DNA from 3 places in the Variovorax sp. OK605 genome. Region 3 is predicted to be linked to each of the others. Evidence: riboswitches for the same ligand, from Rfam matches in the RefSeq annotation. Region 3 holds a riboswitch; each other region holds the start of a gene.
The links. A riboswitch is a leader RNA that binds a small molecule or an ion and turns the genes downstream of it on or off. The one in region 3 is predicted to bind glycine.
Positions count from the first base shown of each region.

Region 1 (4,563 bases), on a different contig from region 3:
GCGCCTTGTCAATGGGGTTTCAGGGGAGCGGCAGCTCGATGGTGGCCGCCAGCGGCACGGTGTCGATGCGCTCGGCGCTGGCGACCAGGAAGGCCCTCTGCGTGCCCGCTTCGGCCAGTTCGCACAGCGAACGCCACAGGCAGCGCACCGAACCCGCGTCCAGCGCGGCCGCGGGCTCGTCCAGCAGCACCAGCGGGCGGCTCGAGGCGAGGGCGGCGGCCAGCCACACCTTGCGTCTGGAGCCGGTCGACAGCATGAACATCGACTTCTCCAGGTGCGGGGTCAGCGAGAAGCCTTCGACCAGCGCCTGCCAGCGGGCGTCGTCGAAGCCCGCGTCGCCCTCGCGCAGCGCGGCGGTGCATTGGTGCACCGTGGCCTGGTCGAATCGGTCGGTGGACGGGTCGACGAAGAAGACGTTGCGGCGATAGGCCTCGGGCGACGCGGCCAGGCTGGTGCCCGCCACGCTCAGCTCGCCGGTGGCGGGCAGCGCGCCCGCGATCACCTGCAGCAGCGCCGACTTGCCCGCGCCGGTGTCGCCGTACAGCAGCGTCACGCCGGGGCCGATGGCGGCGCTCCAGTTCGAGGCGATGGCGGGCTGGCCGGGGTACGCGAAGCCGAGCGCGCCGATCTGGAGGAGGGGGGTAGGTGGGTTCATGGTCGCGGCCGACTGTACCAAGCGAGCTTGTGCAGCCGGCCGCACGAAAGGCGCCCGCCGTGGCTACCATTCGGCTCCATGAAAAAGCTGCTCGCCACCGGTCTCCTCGTGTCGTTGTTCGCCGGCCCGATGCTCGCCGCGCCGTCCGCGCAGGTGTTCGAGGTGGTGAAGAAGCCCGAGTCGGTCGATGCGCAATGGCGTGCGCGCCTGTGCGCCCTGCTGCCGCAGCCGTGCGACGTGCAGCAGCTGGGCCTGTACCGCCCACGCGGCGCAACGCCGGGCGATTTCGTCGTGCTCTCCGCGCAGCCGCTGGCCATGGCGCGCGTCAAGCGCACCACCGACGCGAAGGGCTGGCAGCTCGACCGCATGTACGAATTCCCGGCCTACGCCGAGTCCGTCAGGAAGGAGGACAACGCGGGCGCGCCCGAGACCCGCCTGTCGCTCGCGCCCGCGCTCTATCCGCTGGCCGAAGGCAAGTGGGCGGTGGCCGTGCTGCAGACCGTGTCGGAGATGTACTCGGGCGGCGGCGCCTCGTTCGACACCGCCGACTTCGTGCCGCTCGAGGACGGCAAGGCCGTGCACGAAGACATTCCCTTCTCGTGCTTCAAGATGATCCGCGCCTGCTTCAGCGAGAAGGAATACAAGACCTCCAGGCACTGCCACGACGAGAGCAACGGCAGCCTGCGCATCGCCTACGGCGAAGCCGCGAAACCCGGTGGCCTGTACGACTGGCAGTACACGTGGCTGCAGACCGAGTGGGGCCAGAACGAACCGCAGAGCGCCGCGGTCAGCTCGCGCATCCGCTTCACCGCGAAGACCACCGAGCGCGCGGGCTTCTGCGGCGGGCCGCAGTAAATACAAAGGCGTACGGCGCACCGTGTGCGCGGCGCACGCGCACCGTGCGCGCAGCGGAGGGCCACGCGCATCGCGCCGAGTGGCACGCAAACTGCTTTGGAGAAATCCATCCAGGAGAAATGCCGGCTCGATGCTTCGAGTTAGTGCATTACCGAAGGCGATAGCCCAGAACGCTCAGGTCCCAAGACTGGATTTTTCTAACGCTGGAGAGCGCTGACCGGACCCGTTGCAGGGACCGAGGGCAGCCGCCGAAGGGGCAAGCCCTGTGCGATGTGCGCGCGGGGTGAATCTCTCAGGCAAAAGGACAGCAGGGGCACGCCGCGCAGAGCGCGGGGTGTCCGTGTTCGCTTCCGGAGCCTCCTTGTTTCCATGACTTGTTTTCCGCAACGCCACACGACGCATGTGTTCCTGGCGTTGCCCGTTTTCGCGTCCCCCTTTTTCAACCGGAGAACTGACCCATGCTGACGAAACGACGACTGAAAGCCATCTTCGCGGGCGCCCTGCTGGCCGCGGCGGCAGCCACCACCTTCGCGCAGGACACCGGCAAGGTGCTGCGCCTGGTGCCGCAGTCCGACCTGAAGATCCTCGACCCGATCTGGACCACCGCCTTCATCACGCGCAACCACGGCTACATGGTCTACGACACGTTGTTCGGCGTGGACGAGCAGGGCAAGGTGCATCCGCAGATGGTCGACAAGTACACGACCAGCCCCGACGGCAAGACCTGGACCTTCACGCTGCGCAAGAGCCTGGCCTTCCACGACGGCAAGCCCGTCACCTCGGAAGACGTGCTCGCCTCGCTCAAGCGCTGGGGCCAGCGCGACGGCCTGGGCCAGAAGATGTTCGCCGCGCTCGACAAGGCCGAGGCGGTCGACGCCAACACCTTCAAGCTGGTGTTCAAGGACACCTTCGGCATGGTGCTCGACGCGCTGAGCAAGCCTTCGTCGAACCCGCCTTTCATCATGCCCGCGCGCGTGGCCGCCACGCCCGCCGACAAGCAGATCGACGACGCCACCGGCTCGGGCCCGTACATCTTCAAGAAGGACGAGTACCGCCCCGGCGAGAAGATCGTCTACCTGAAGAACACCAGGTACGTGCCGCGCACCGAGGCGCCCTCGGGCACCGCCGGCGGCAAGAACGTGTACGTCGACCGCATGGAATGGATCATCCTGAAGGACGCGCAGACGCAGGCCAACGCGCTGGCCAACGGCGAGGTCGACATGATCGAGTGGGTGCCCTCCGAGCAGTACACGGCGCTGAAGAACAACCCCGCCATCACGCTCGACAGCCCGGTGTCCAAGGGCTCGTTCGCGCTGCACCTGAACCACCTGATCCCACCCTTCGACAACCCGAAGATCGCGCAGGCCGCGTTCATGGCCATCAACCAGGAGGCGCTCATGCGCGCCCAGCTGGTGCACAAGGAGCTGTACAACAGCTGCGCCTCCATCTACCCGTGCGGCTCGACCTTCGCGACCGACAAGACCGGCTACTTCACCGGCAAGCCGCAGTTCGAGAAGGCCAAGGCGCTGCTGAAGGAAGCCGGCTATGACGGCAAGCCCGTGGTGCTGATGTTCCCGGCCGACTTCGCGGTGCTCAACAAGTTTCCGCCGGTGATGGCGCAGCTGCTCAAGCAGGCCGGCTTCAACGTCGACATGCAGTCGATGGACTGGCCCACGCTGGTCACGCGCCGCGCCAAGAAAGACCCGGTCACCAACGGCGGCTGGAACCTCTTCATCACCGGCTGGGGCATTGCCGACAACATGAACCCGATGTTCTTCGCACCGCTCACCGGCACCGGCGACAAGGGCTGGTTCGGCTGGGCCACCGACGACAAGCTCGAGCAGCTGAAGTCGGAGTTCCTCGCCACGGCCGACGAACCCAAGCGCAAGGAACTGGCCACGGCCATCCAGCAGCGCGTGTACGACACCGGCATCTACGCGCCCATCGGCGAATACAAGCCGCTCACGGCCTACCGCAAGGGCGTGGTGAGCGGCGTGGTGCGCTCGCCGGTCGGCGTGTTCTGGAACCTGAAGAAGAACTGAGCCCGCCTCACGGGACCCGCCCATGCTGCTCTTTCTTGCACGCCGCATTCTCTCGACCGTGCCGGTGCTCGTCATCGTCGCGCTGATCGTCTTCCTGATGCTGCGGCTCGCGCCCGGCGACCCCGCGGCCGCCATCGTGGGCGACAGCGGCACCAGCGAGAACATCGCCAGGGTGCGCGAGCAGCTGGGCCTGAACCAGTCGCTGCCCGTGCAGTTCTTCCACTGGAGCGCGCAGCTGCTGCAGGGCAACCTGGGCGAGTCGTACTTCATGAAGAAGACCGTGACCGAGCTGATCGGCCAGCGCATCGAGGCCACGGTGTCGCTGGCCGCGGTGACGCTGGTGGTCACCATCCTCATCGCGGTGCCGCTGGGCGTGATCGCCGCGTGGCGCCATGGCGGGTGGCTCGACCGCATGCTCATGGGCTTCTCGGTGATGGGTTTCTCGATACCCGCCTTCGTCATCGGCTACGTGCTCATCTGGATCTTCGCGCTGCACCTGCAGTGGCTGCCGGTGCAGGGCTACGCGCGGCTGAGCCAGGGGCCGCTGCTGTGGCTCAAGCACCTGATCCTGCCGTCGATCACGCTGTCGATCATCTACGTGGCGCTGATCGCGCGCGTCACGCGCGCGGCGGTGGCCGAGGCCATGACCGAGGACTACATCCGCACGGCGCGCGCCAAGGGCATATCGGAGACGCGCCTGCTGATGCGCCATGCGCTGGCCAACGCGGCGATTCCCATCGTCACGGTGATCGGCATCGGCATTGCGCTGCTCATCGGCGGCGTGGTGGTCACCGAGACGGTGTTCGCCATTCCGGGGCTCGGCCAGCTCACGGTCGACGCGGTGCTCTCGCGCGACTTTCCGCTGATCCAGGGCATCACGCTGTTCTTCTCCGTCATCTATGTGCTCATCAATCTGCTGATCGATGTGAGCTACCTGGTGTTCGACCCCCGCATCCGGTATTGAACCGCCACGAAGAAATACCATGACCGATTCGTCTCTTTCCCTCGCCC
Region 1 covers NZ_FOWL01000002.1:240,176-244,738, forward strand. Annotated here, with positions in the region: gene BM013_RS05500 (ABC transporter ATP-binding protein) at 20-655, opposite strand; gene BM013_RS05505 (hypothetical protein) at 734-1,510, shown strand; glycine riboswitch at 1,704-1,828, shown strand; gene BM013_RS05510 (ABC transporter substrate-binding protein) at 1,969-3,552, shown strand; gene BM013_RS05515 (ABC transporter permease) at 3,575-4,516, shown strand; gene BM013_RS05520 (ABC transporter permease) at 4,536-4,563, shown strand, end outside.
Region 1: it holds a riboswitch for glycine, as region 3 does, so the genes downstream of both, BM013_RS05510 (ABC transporter substrate-binding protein) here and BM013_RS11180 (D-amino acid dehydrogenase) in region 3, are expected to answer to the same signal.

Region 2 (4,563 bases), on a different contig from region 3:
TCGACGATGTTTGCCAATTCGTAGCGAGAAGATCTTCGCACGGCTTCCTACGATCGCTTTTTCACAAGAAAACGAAAGAAACGATAGCCATGAACAAGCGCCGCCTCGGGCTGCTCACCGGCACCCATGCCGTCAACGATCTCTACCAGGGCCTGGTGCCCGCGCTGCTGCCCTTCATGGTGCTGGAGCGCGGCTACAGCTACACGGCCGCGGCCGGCCTGATGCTGGCGGCCACCGGGCTGTCGAGCGTGGTGCAGCCGCTGTTCGGCCTGTACGCCGACCGCCATCCGCGCAGCTGGCTGGTGCCCACGGGCTTCCTGGTGGCCGCGCTGGGCGTGGTGCTGGCGGGGCTGAGCCAGAGCTACCTGCTGACCTGGATCGCCATTGCGCTGTGCGGCCTGGGCATCGCGGCCTACCACCCGCCGGCCACGGTGGCGGCGCGCGCGGCGGGCGGTGCGTCGCAGAAGGCGATGAGCGTGTTCTCGGTGGGCGGCACCATCGGCGCGTCATTCGCGCCGGTGCTGGCGGCCACGGCGGTGGGCGGCGGCAGCCTGTCGCGCAGCTACCTGCTGGGCGTGCCGGCGGTGGTGATGGGGGTGGTCTGGCTGCTGGCCAGCACGGGGCGCGCGGGCAGCGCCGCGGCGGCCGCTTCGGCCGCCGCGCGCAAGGCCGGCGCCGCAGTGGCGAAGCCGCCCAACGACTGGCGCGCCTTCGGCTGGCTGGTGGCGACCATCGTGGGCTGGTCGATCCCGTACGTCACGGTGCTGTCGATGCTCTCGTTGCGCATCACGCGCGACCTGCACGGCACGGCTTTCCAGGGCGCCGCGGCGCTCACGGCCTTCACCGCCGCGGGCGCGGTGGGCACGCTGCTCGGCGGCTGGCTGGGCGACCGCATCGGGCGCATGGGCACCATTCGCGCGGGCTACCTGCTCGCCTTGCCGGCGCTGGCCGGCCTGGTGCTCGCGCCCTCGGCCGGCTGGGCGCTGGCCTGCACCGCGCTGCTCGGCATGAGCATGTTCCTGCCCTTCGCCGCGCAGGTGACGCTGGCGCAGGACTACCTGCCGCGCAACCCGGCCACGGCCAGCGGCATCACGCTCGGGCTGGCGCTGTCGGTGGGCGGGCTGGTGTCGCCGCTGTTCGGCATGCTGTCGGACGCGCGCGGCCTGGGCGTCACGCTGACCGCCGTGTTGTGCGTGCTGTGCGTGGCCACGGTGCTCGCGCTGCGGCTGCGCAACCGGTCGATGCAGCCGATGGGCGCGGGCGTGGAGGGTGCCGCGGCCTGAACGGGTTGAACGGGTTGAACGGGTTGAACGGGTTGAACGGGTTGAACGGGTTGAATGGGTTGAATGGGTTGAACGCGCGCGCAACCATTGGCTCATCCGCAAGGAAAGCGCAGGCGGCTGAGCTTGTGGCCCTGTAAGTCGAATGGTTCATGAAGGTGTCACCACTTGCAACGATGCTGCAGTCCTCGATTCCCCAAGGCTGTGGCTGCATGCTTCCCACCAAGACCGACAAGGCGCGCGACGAACTGCAGGGCGGCCAGCGCACGCTCACCCAGCGTGAGCGCGCGCTGCTGCTGATGGCCGACGGCCGGCGCTCGCTGACCGACTTCAGTCCGCTGTTCACCACCCGGGACGAGGCCGAGCAGGCGCTGCTGGCGCTGGTGCAGCGCGGCTACCTGCAGGACCCCCAGGCGGCCGCCGCCGCGGCAGCAGCCGCCGCGCAGGCGGCGCAGGCCCAGGCCCAGGCTGCGGCTGCGGCCGCCCCGGTCGCGGAACCGATCCAGGTCAGCACCTCGGCCGACAGCTTCGACGGCAAGCGCTCGCTGGCCACCACGCGCATGTTCCTGTTCGACATGTGCGAGCGCATGTTCGTGCGCCGCGACCCCAGGTTCGCGCTGCAGATGCGCGACGCCCTGCGCGAGGCGCGCGACCGCGACGCGATGCTGACCATCGCCGCGCTGATGCTCAGCGAGGTCGAGAAGACCGCCGGTCCGGAGCGCGCCGAATCGCTGCGCGAGCGCATCGACCGGCTGCTGCCGCCGGCCGAGATCGTTCACTGAAACAAAAACCTGGGCCCCGCGCGATCCACTACACTCGCCCGGGTCAGGAGAGAGCCCCGCACGACGGGGCCGCCGAAGGCGCAGGGGATTCCCGAACGCTCAGGCAAAAGGACTGACAAGGCGCCGGTGAACACCGGCGTTTCCTTGCTGGAGAGAGGCCGCGGCACCCGAAACGGTGCACCGGCCCACCGAAGGAGCAAACCCCGATCGTGGGGTGAATCTCTCAGGTAAAGCGGACAGCAGGGGTGGCCCATGGCTTGCGTCATGGATTTCGTCTGCCCCTTTTGCCCTCTGGAGAGCCCCGTGGCTGCTTCTTCCGCCTCCGACACCCTTCTCAAGACGCCGCTGTACGACCTCCACGTGGCGCTCGGCGCCCGCATGGTGCCCTTCGCGGGCTACTCGATGCCGGTGCAGTACCCCGCCGGCCTGATGGCCGAGCACAAGCACACGCGCGACGCGGCCGGCCTGTTCGACATTTCCCACATGGGCCAGCTGCGCCTGGTGGGCCCCGACGCCGCCGCCGCCTTCGAAACCCTGATGCCCGTCGACGTGGTCGACCTGCCCGCCGGCAAGCAGCGCTACGGCCTGCTGCTGAACGACGAAGGCGGCATCCTCGACGACCTGATGTTCTTCAACGAAGGCAACGGCTCGCTCTTCGTGATCGTCAACGGCGCCTGCAAGGTGGCCGACATCGCCCACATCCAGCAGAAGATCGGCGGCCGCTGCGACGTGCAGCCCCTACCCGACCACGCCCTGCTGGCGCTGCAGGGCCCGCAGGCCGCGGCCACGCTGGCGCGGCTGTCGCCCGGCATCGAGCGCTTCGTGTTCATGACCGGCGGCGCGGTGCAGATCGGCGATGACAAAGTCAAGGTCGACGCCTTCGTCACCCGCAGCGGCTACACCGGCGAAGACGGCTTCGAGATCTCGGTGGCCGCCAAGGACGCCGACGCGCTGGCCCGCCTGCTGCTGGCCCAGCCCGAGGTGAAGCCCGTGGGCCTCGGCGCGCGCAATTCGCTGCGCCTGGAAGCCGGCCTGTGCCTGTACGGCAACGACATCGACACCACCACCACGCCGGTCGAGGCCTCGCTCAACTGGGCGATGCAGAAGGTGCGCCGCGCGGGCGGCGCGCGCGAAGGCGGCTTCCCCGGCGCCGCGAAGATCCTGGCGCAGCTGGCCGCGGCCACCGCGGGCGCGGCCGGCCACACCGACCACGACACGCTCAAGCGCAAACGCGTGGGACTGGTGGCGCTGGAGCGCATTCCGGTGCGCGACGGGACCGTGCTGCAGTCCTTCGAAGGCCATGACATCGGCATCGTCACCAGCGGCCTGCTCGGCCCGACGGCCGACCGCTGCGTGGCCATGGGCTACGTGGCCACCGCGTTCTCGCAGCCCGGCACGCGCGTGCAGGCCATCGTGCGCGGCAAGCCGGTGCCGATGGAAGTGTCCACCATGCCTTTCGTGCCCACCCGCTACTACCGTGGTTGACGCGGCTGACGCGGTTGATGCACACCGAGCCCCGTTAGGCTCTGCACCCCGAAACATTTTTTCCACGAGGAGTTTTCCATGAGCATCAAGTACACCAAGGACCACGAATGGGTGTCGGCCGAAGGCGACGCGGCCACCGTCGGCATCACCGTGCATGCGCAGGATGCGCTGGGCGACGTGGTGTTCGTCGACCTGCCTGAAGTCGGCAAGAGCTTCGCGCAAGGCGAAGTCGCCGGCGTCGTCGAATCGGTCAAGGCCGCCGCCGATGTGTTCATGCCCGTGTCGGGCGAAGTCACCGAAGTGAACGAAGCGCTGCGCGCCGACCCCTCGCTCGCCAACAGCGACCCGCTGGCCAGCGGCTGGTTCTTCAAGGTCAAGCTGAGCGAACCCGCGCAGCTCGACGCCCTGCTCGACGCCGCGTCGTACGACAAGTTCGCCGCCGAATCCTGAAATGATGTTTGCCCCTCGGCTTGCCACTTCGTGTGCTTCTCCATCCCCCATGGGGAAGGCGCGGTCCGCCTTGGGGCGGCCCGGCGGCGACCGCTGAGTTCTTTTATTAACGCCGATAGACAGTCACCGCCATGCCGACGCCCGCCCTTCCCTCTTTGCAAGAACTAGAGAACGCCGAAGAATTCCTTGCCCGCCACATCGGCATCGATGCGGCGGACGAGGCGCGCATGCTGCCGGTGATCGGCTCGACGACGCGCGCGGAGCTCATCGACGGCATCGTGCCCGCGGCCATCCGCAGGAGCAAGCCGATGCGCCTGCCCGCGCCGGTGACCGAAGCCGACGCGCTGGCCGAGCTGAAGGCGATGGCGTCGAAGAACAAGGTGTTCAGGAACTTCATCGGCCAGGGCTACTACGGCACGCACACGCCGGGCGTGATCCTGCGCAACATCCTGGAGAACCCCGCCTGGTACACGGCCTACACGCCCTACCAGGCCGAGATCTCGCAGGGCCGCATGGAAGCCCTGCTGAACTTCCAGACGATGGTGTGCGACCTCACGGGCATGGCC
Region 2 covers NZ_FOWL01000014.1:163,667-168,229, reverse strand. Annotated here, with positions in the region: gene BM013_RS30185 (MFS transporter) at 90-1,283, shown strand; gene BM013_RS30180 (hypothetical protein) at 1,493-2,062, shown strand; glycine riboswitch at 2,097-2,187, shown strand; glycine riboswitch at 2,200-2,312, shown strand; gene gcvT (glycine cleavage system aminomethyltransferase GcvT) at 2,366-3,547, shown strand; gene gcvH (glycine cleavage system protein GcvH) at 3,626-3,997, shown strand; gene gcvP (aminomethyl-transferring glycine dehydrogenase) at 4,129-4,563, shown strand, end outside.
Region 2: it holds a riboswitch for glycine, as region 3 does, so the genes downstream of both, gcvT (glycine cleavage system aminomethyltransferase GcvT) here and BM013_RS11180 (D-amino acid dehydrogenase) in region 3, are expected to answer to the same signal.

Region 3 (4,563 bases):
CGCTGCCGTCGAAGACGTAGTCGGTCGAGTAATGCACCATCAGCGCACCGATCTGCTGGGCCGCTTCGGCCACGACGCCGGGCGACGTGGCGTTGAGCTTGCGCGCGAACTCGGGCTCGCTCTCGGCCTTGTCGACGGCCGTGTGCGCAGCGGCGTTCACGATGACGTCGGGGCGCACCTTCAGCACCGTGTCGGCCAGCTGCTCGGGGCGGCTGAAGTCGGCGCGGAAATCCGTGCTGTCGAAATCGAGCGCAACCAGTTCGCCGAGCGGCGCCAGGCTGCGCTGCAATTCCCAGCCGACCTGTCCGCCCTTGCCCAGCAGCAGCAGCTTCATGTGGCGGCCTTTGCGTCGTCGTATTGCTTCTCGACCCATTCGCGGTAGGCGCCGCTCTGCACGTTGCTCACCCACTCGCTGTTCGCCAGGTACCACTCGACGGTCTTGCGGATGCCGGTGTCGAAGGTTTCAGCGGGCTTCCAGCCGAGTTCGCGCTCGAGCTTGCGCGCGTCGATGGCGTAGCGGCGGTCATGGCCCGGGCGGTCCGTGACGTAGGCGATCTGCTCCTTGTACGGCTTGCCGTCGGCGCGGGGGCGCAGCTCGTCGAGCAGCGCACACACGGTGTTGACGATCTCGATGTTGGGCTTCTCGTTCCAGCCGCCCACGTTGTAGGTCTCGCCCAGCCTGCCCGCTTCGAGCACGCGGCGAACGGCGCTGCAGTGGTCTTTCACATAGAGCCAGTCGCGCACCTGCATGCCGTCACCGTACACGGGCAGGTTCTTGCCGGCCAGCGCGTTGACGATCATCAGCGGGATCAGCTTCTCGGGGAAGTGGAACGGGCCGTAGTTGTTCGAGCAGTTCGTGGTCAGCACGGGCAGGCCGTAGGTGTGGTGCCAGGCGCGCACGAGGTGGTCGCTGGCGGCCTTGCTGGCCGAGTACGGGCTGTTGGGCTCGTACTTGTGTTCTTCGGTGAAGGCGGGGTCGGTCTTCGAGAGCGAGCCGTAGACCTCGTCGGTCGACACGTGCAGGAAGCGGAAGGCGGTCTTCTCGTCGGCCGGCAGCGCGCTCCAGAAGCCGCGCACGGATTCGAGCAGGCGGAAGGTGCCGAGCACGTTGGTCTGCACGAAATCCTCGGGGCCGTGGATCGAGCGATCGACGTGCGATTCCGCGGCGAAGTTCACGACGGCGCGCGGCTTGTGCTCGGCCAGCAGGCGGTCGATCAGTGCGCTGTCGCCGATGTCGCCCTGCACGAAGATGTGCTTCGGGTTGCCCTTGAGCGACGCGAGGGTCTCGAGGTTGCCCGCGTAGGTCAGTTTGTCGAGGTTCACGACCGGCTCGTCGCTGTTCGCGATCCAGTCGAGTACGAAATTGGCGCCAATGAAGCCGGCGCCGCCGGTAACCAGGATCATGGGGTCCCTTTTATGTTGTGAAAACTCGCCCTGCGGCAAATCACGAATGATCAACCGGCCATTATCCCATCGGCCCGGCGCCCAAAAACCGGCGGGTTGGCAGCCACGCAGCCCCCGCCTACAATCGCGCCCACTGCAGGAGAGCGGGCCACCCCGGTGGCCCTACCGAAGGCGCAAACTCCCATAAACGCTCAGGTCGGCCCGACGAAGTCCCGATGGAGGATTTCGGCAAGGGGTCAGTACTGCATCAACTGAAACGCCGTCTGGAGAGCCGCCACGCCATTTCATGGCCGTGACGCACCGAAGGAGCAAACCCGCTGCGGGCGCAGCGGGTGAATCTCTCAGGTACCGAGGACAGGGGGAGCGGCAACTTGGACACGGCCGTCCGGTTGCCTGCTATTGATTCAATAGCACACCACGCCCGTCGTTCAAGCGCTGCAACCTCAAAGGTACTTGAAATGCGCGTGATCGTTCTTGGCGCCGGCCTGCTCGGCGTGACCTCGGCTTACTACCTCCAGCAACTCGGCCACGACGTGACCGTGATCGACCGGCAGGCCACCCCCGCCGCCGAAACCAGCTTCGCCAACGGCGGGCAGATCTCGGTCAGCCATGCCGAACCCTGGGCCAACCCCAGCGCACCGCTCAAGGTGCTGCAATGGCTGGGCAAGGAGGACGCCCCGCTGCTCTTCCGTATCCGCGCCGACATGCGCCAGTGGCTCTGGGGCCTGCAGTTCCTGCGCGAATGCACCCCGGCGCGCACCCGCCACAACATCGAGCAGATCGTTCGTTTGGGTACATACAGCCGCGACATGTTGCAGCAATTGCGTCGCGACACCCATCTGGCCTACGACCAGCGCACCCAGGGCATCCTGCACTTCTATACGACGCAGAAGGAATTCGACGGCGCCCTTGCCCCCGCCGAGCAGATGCGCGCCCTGGGCTGCGAGCGCCAGGTCATCTCGGCCGACGAGGCCGTGAAGATCGAGCCCGCCCTCGCCCACATCCGCCCGAAGCTGGCCGGCGCCACCTTCACGGCCGAAGACGAATCCGGCGACGCCAACCGCTTCGCGCGCGAACTCTGCAAGCTCGCGGCGGCGGCCGGCGTGAAGTTCCTGATGAGCCACACCATCACCGCGCTGCGCGAAGCCGGCGGCAAGATCGACCACGTCGAAGCCACCGACAACGAAGGCCGCTTCCAGCGCATCCGCGGCGACGCGTTCGTGATGGCGATGGGCTCGCTGAGCCCGCTGCTCGCGGCGCCGCTGGGCATCCGGCTGCCGATCTACCCGGCCAAGGGCTATTCGGTGACGCTGCCCGTGAAAGACGCCTCCAAGGCCCACCAGGTCTCGCTGACCGACGACGAGTTCAAGCTGGTGTTCTCGCGCTACACGTCCGAGTCCGGCGACCGCCTGCGCATCGCCGGCACGGCCGAGCTCAACGGCTACGACCGCGACCTGAACCAGGTGCGCTGCGAAGCCATCGTGCGCCGCGTCGAAGCGCTGTTCCCCGGCGCCGGCGACACCACGCAGGCCCAGTTCTGGACCGGCCTGCGCCCCGCCACGCCGAGCAACGTGCCGCTGATCGGCAAGACGAAGCTGCAGAACCTGTTCCTCAACACCGGCCACGGCACGCTCGGCTGGACCCACGCCTGCGGCTCGGGCAAGTCGATCGCGCGCATCGTGAGCGGGCTGGCGCCCGAGGTCGATTTCGCGTTCACCGGCATGCCGGCACCGCAGCCGCGCGTGCTGCAGCCGGCCTGACCGCCTGATGGCTTGGTGACCGGACTGCGGCGTTCGCTTCAGTCGTTGCTGGTGAACACCGTCAGCACCCCGGTATAGCCATACAGGTGGTGCCGGGCGATTTCACCCGCGGCAAAGAAGCCGACCAACGGCACATCGCCCAGCGCGTGCCGCACGATCTGCAGCTCGGCGCCCGGCGCGCCGAAGTGCGGTCCGCCGCGGCCGGAGCAGCTCACGTACACCGCGCCGGCAATGCGCCGCGCCGGGTGCGGCGCCGCCTCGGCCTCGCCGGCGGCCACGGCGCGCGCGGTGGCCAGCGTCTGTTCTTCGGGCTCCAGCTCTTCACGGATTTCCGCGCAGATGCGCATCAGGTCGGCCCGGGCGGCCTGCGCGTTGCGGCGGCAGAAGGTCAGCCGCATGCCGGCCTCGGCGGTGTCGGCAATGGCGATGCCGCGCCGCGTGGGGTCCAGGCCGATGATGTGGCGCACCAGCACGTCGGCCCCCAGGTCGCCGGTGCGGCGGATGCCGTCGCTGCCCGCGTCGGCCAGACCGACCAGCGTGTTGCGCACGGCGTCGATGGCTTCCTGCGGCCGCTCGAGCGACACCTGCAGGTCGGCCAGCAGCACGTCGAGCGCCGGTTCGCCGTCGAGCCTGAGCAGCAGGTTGCCGTCGGCCTCGGTGATCTCGCGCTGGCGCCCCGCCCCCGAGCGCAGCGGCTGGCAGCCCTGCGTGACGCGCGACACCAGCCGCACGCCCTCGCCGAACACCACGCCCGACAAGCCGCCCGAGAACACGCCGCCCGCCGCGCCGTGGCCGCGGATGTTGCCGTTGCCGCCGATCGCGAACTGCAGCGCGCTGCCGCGGCCCGAGGTCAGGCCGCCGAACAGGTAGCCAGTGTCGGTGCGCCCGGCCATCTCGCCGATCAGCTCGGCCAGGTCGGGCGTTGCGGGGTCGGCGTGGACCAGCGCGGTGTGCGCCTCGAAGCCGCTCATTTCCGAGTTGCCCAGCGGCGCCACGCCCGAGAACACGCGGTACTGGTCGCTGGGCAGCGCGCACAGCATCAGGCTGATGCCGGGCTCGTCGAAATACTCGGCGTTGTTGGCCGACACGCCGATGCCGACGGTGCCCGACCAGTCGGTGACCTCGGGCAGCTCGGCGCTCAGGTGGTCGAGGATGTCCTGCGCGTCGCTCGCATAGTGGTCGGTGATGTAGAGCAGCCCGAGCGTCGGCGACGACGCGTAGTCGGGCAGTGCCATCTGCGCACGCAACTGGGCCAGCACGAGGCCGGCCGCCATGCGCCATTGCGGATGGGTGGCATGGCCGGTGGGAAACAACTTCATGATGCGTGCCAACCCGTTCTCTTCGGAAAATATGTGTGTATGACGTCAGCGCCGGCCGGAGGTTCGCTTGCGGGCGGCGG
Region 3 covers NZ_FOWL01000003.1:635,337-639,899, forward strand. Annotated here, with positions in the region: gene rfbD (dTDP-4-dehydrorhamnose reductase) at 1-334, opposite strand, end outside; gene rfbB (dTDP-glucose 4,6-dehydratase) at 331-1,404, opposite strand; glycine riboswitch at 1,531-1,621, shown strand; glycine riboswitch at 1,658-1,772, shown strand; gene BM013_RS11180 (D-amino acid dehydrogenase) at 1,863-3,164, shown strand; gene BM013_RS11185 (FIST signal transduction protein) at 3,203-4,483, opposite strand; gene BM013_RS11190 (PhaM family polyhydroxyalkanoate granule multifunctional regulatory protein) at 4,529-4,563, opposite strand, start outside.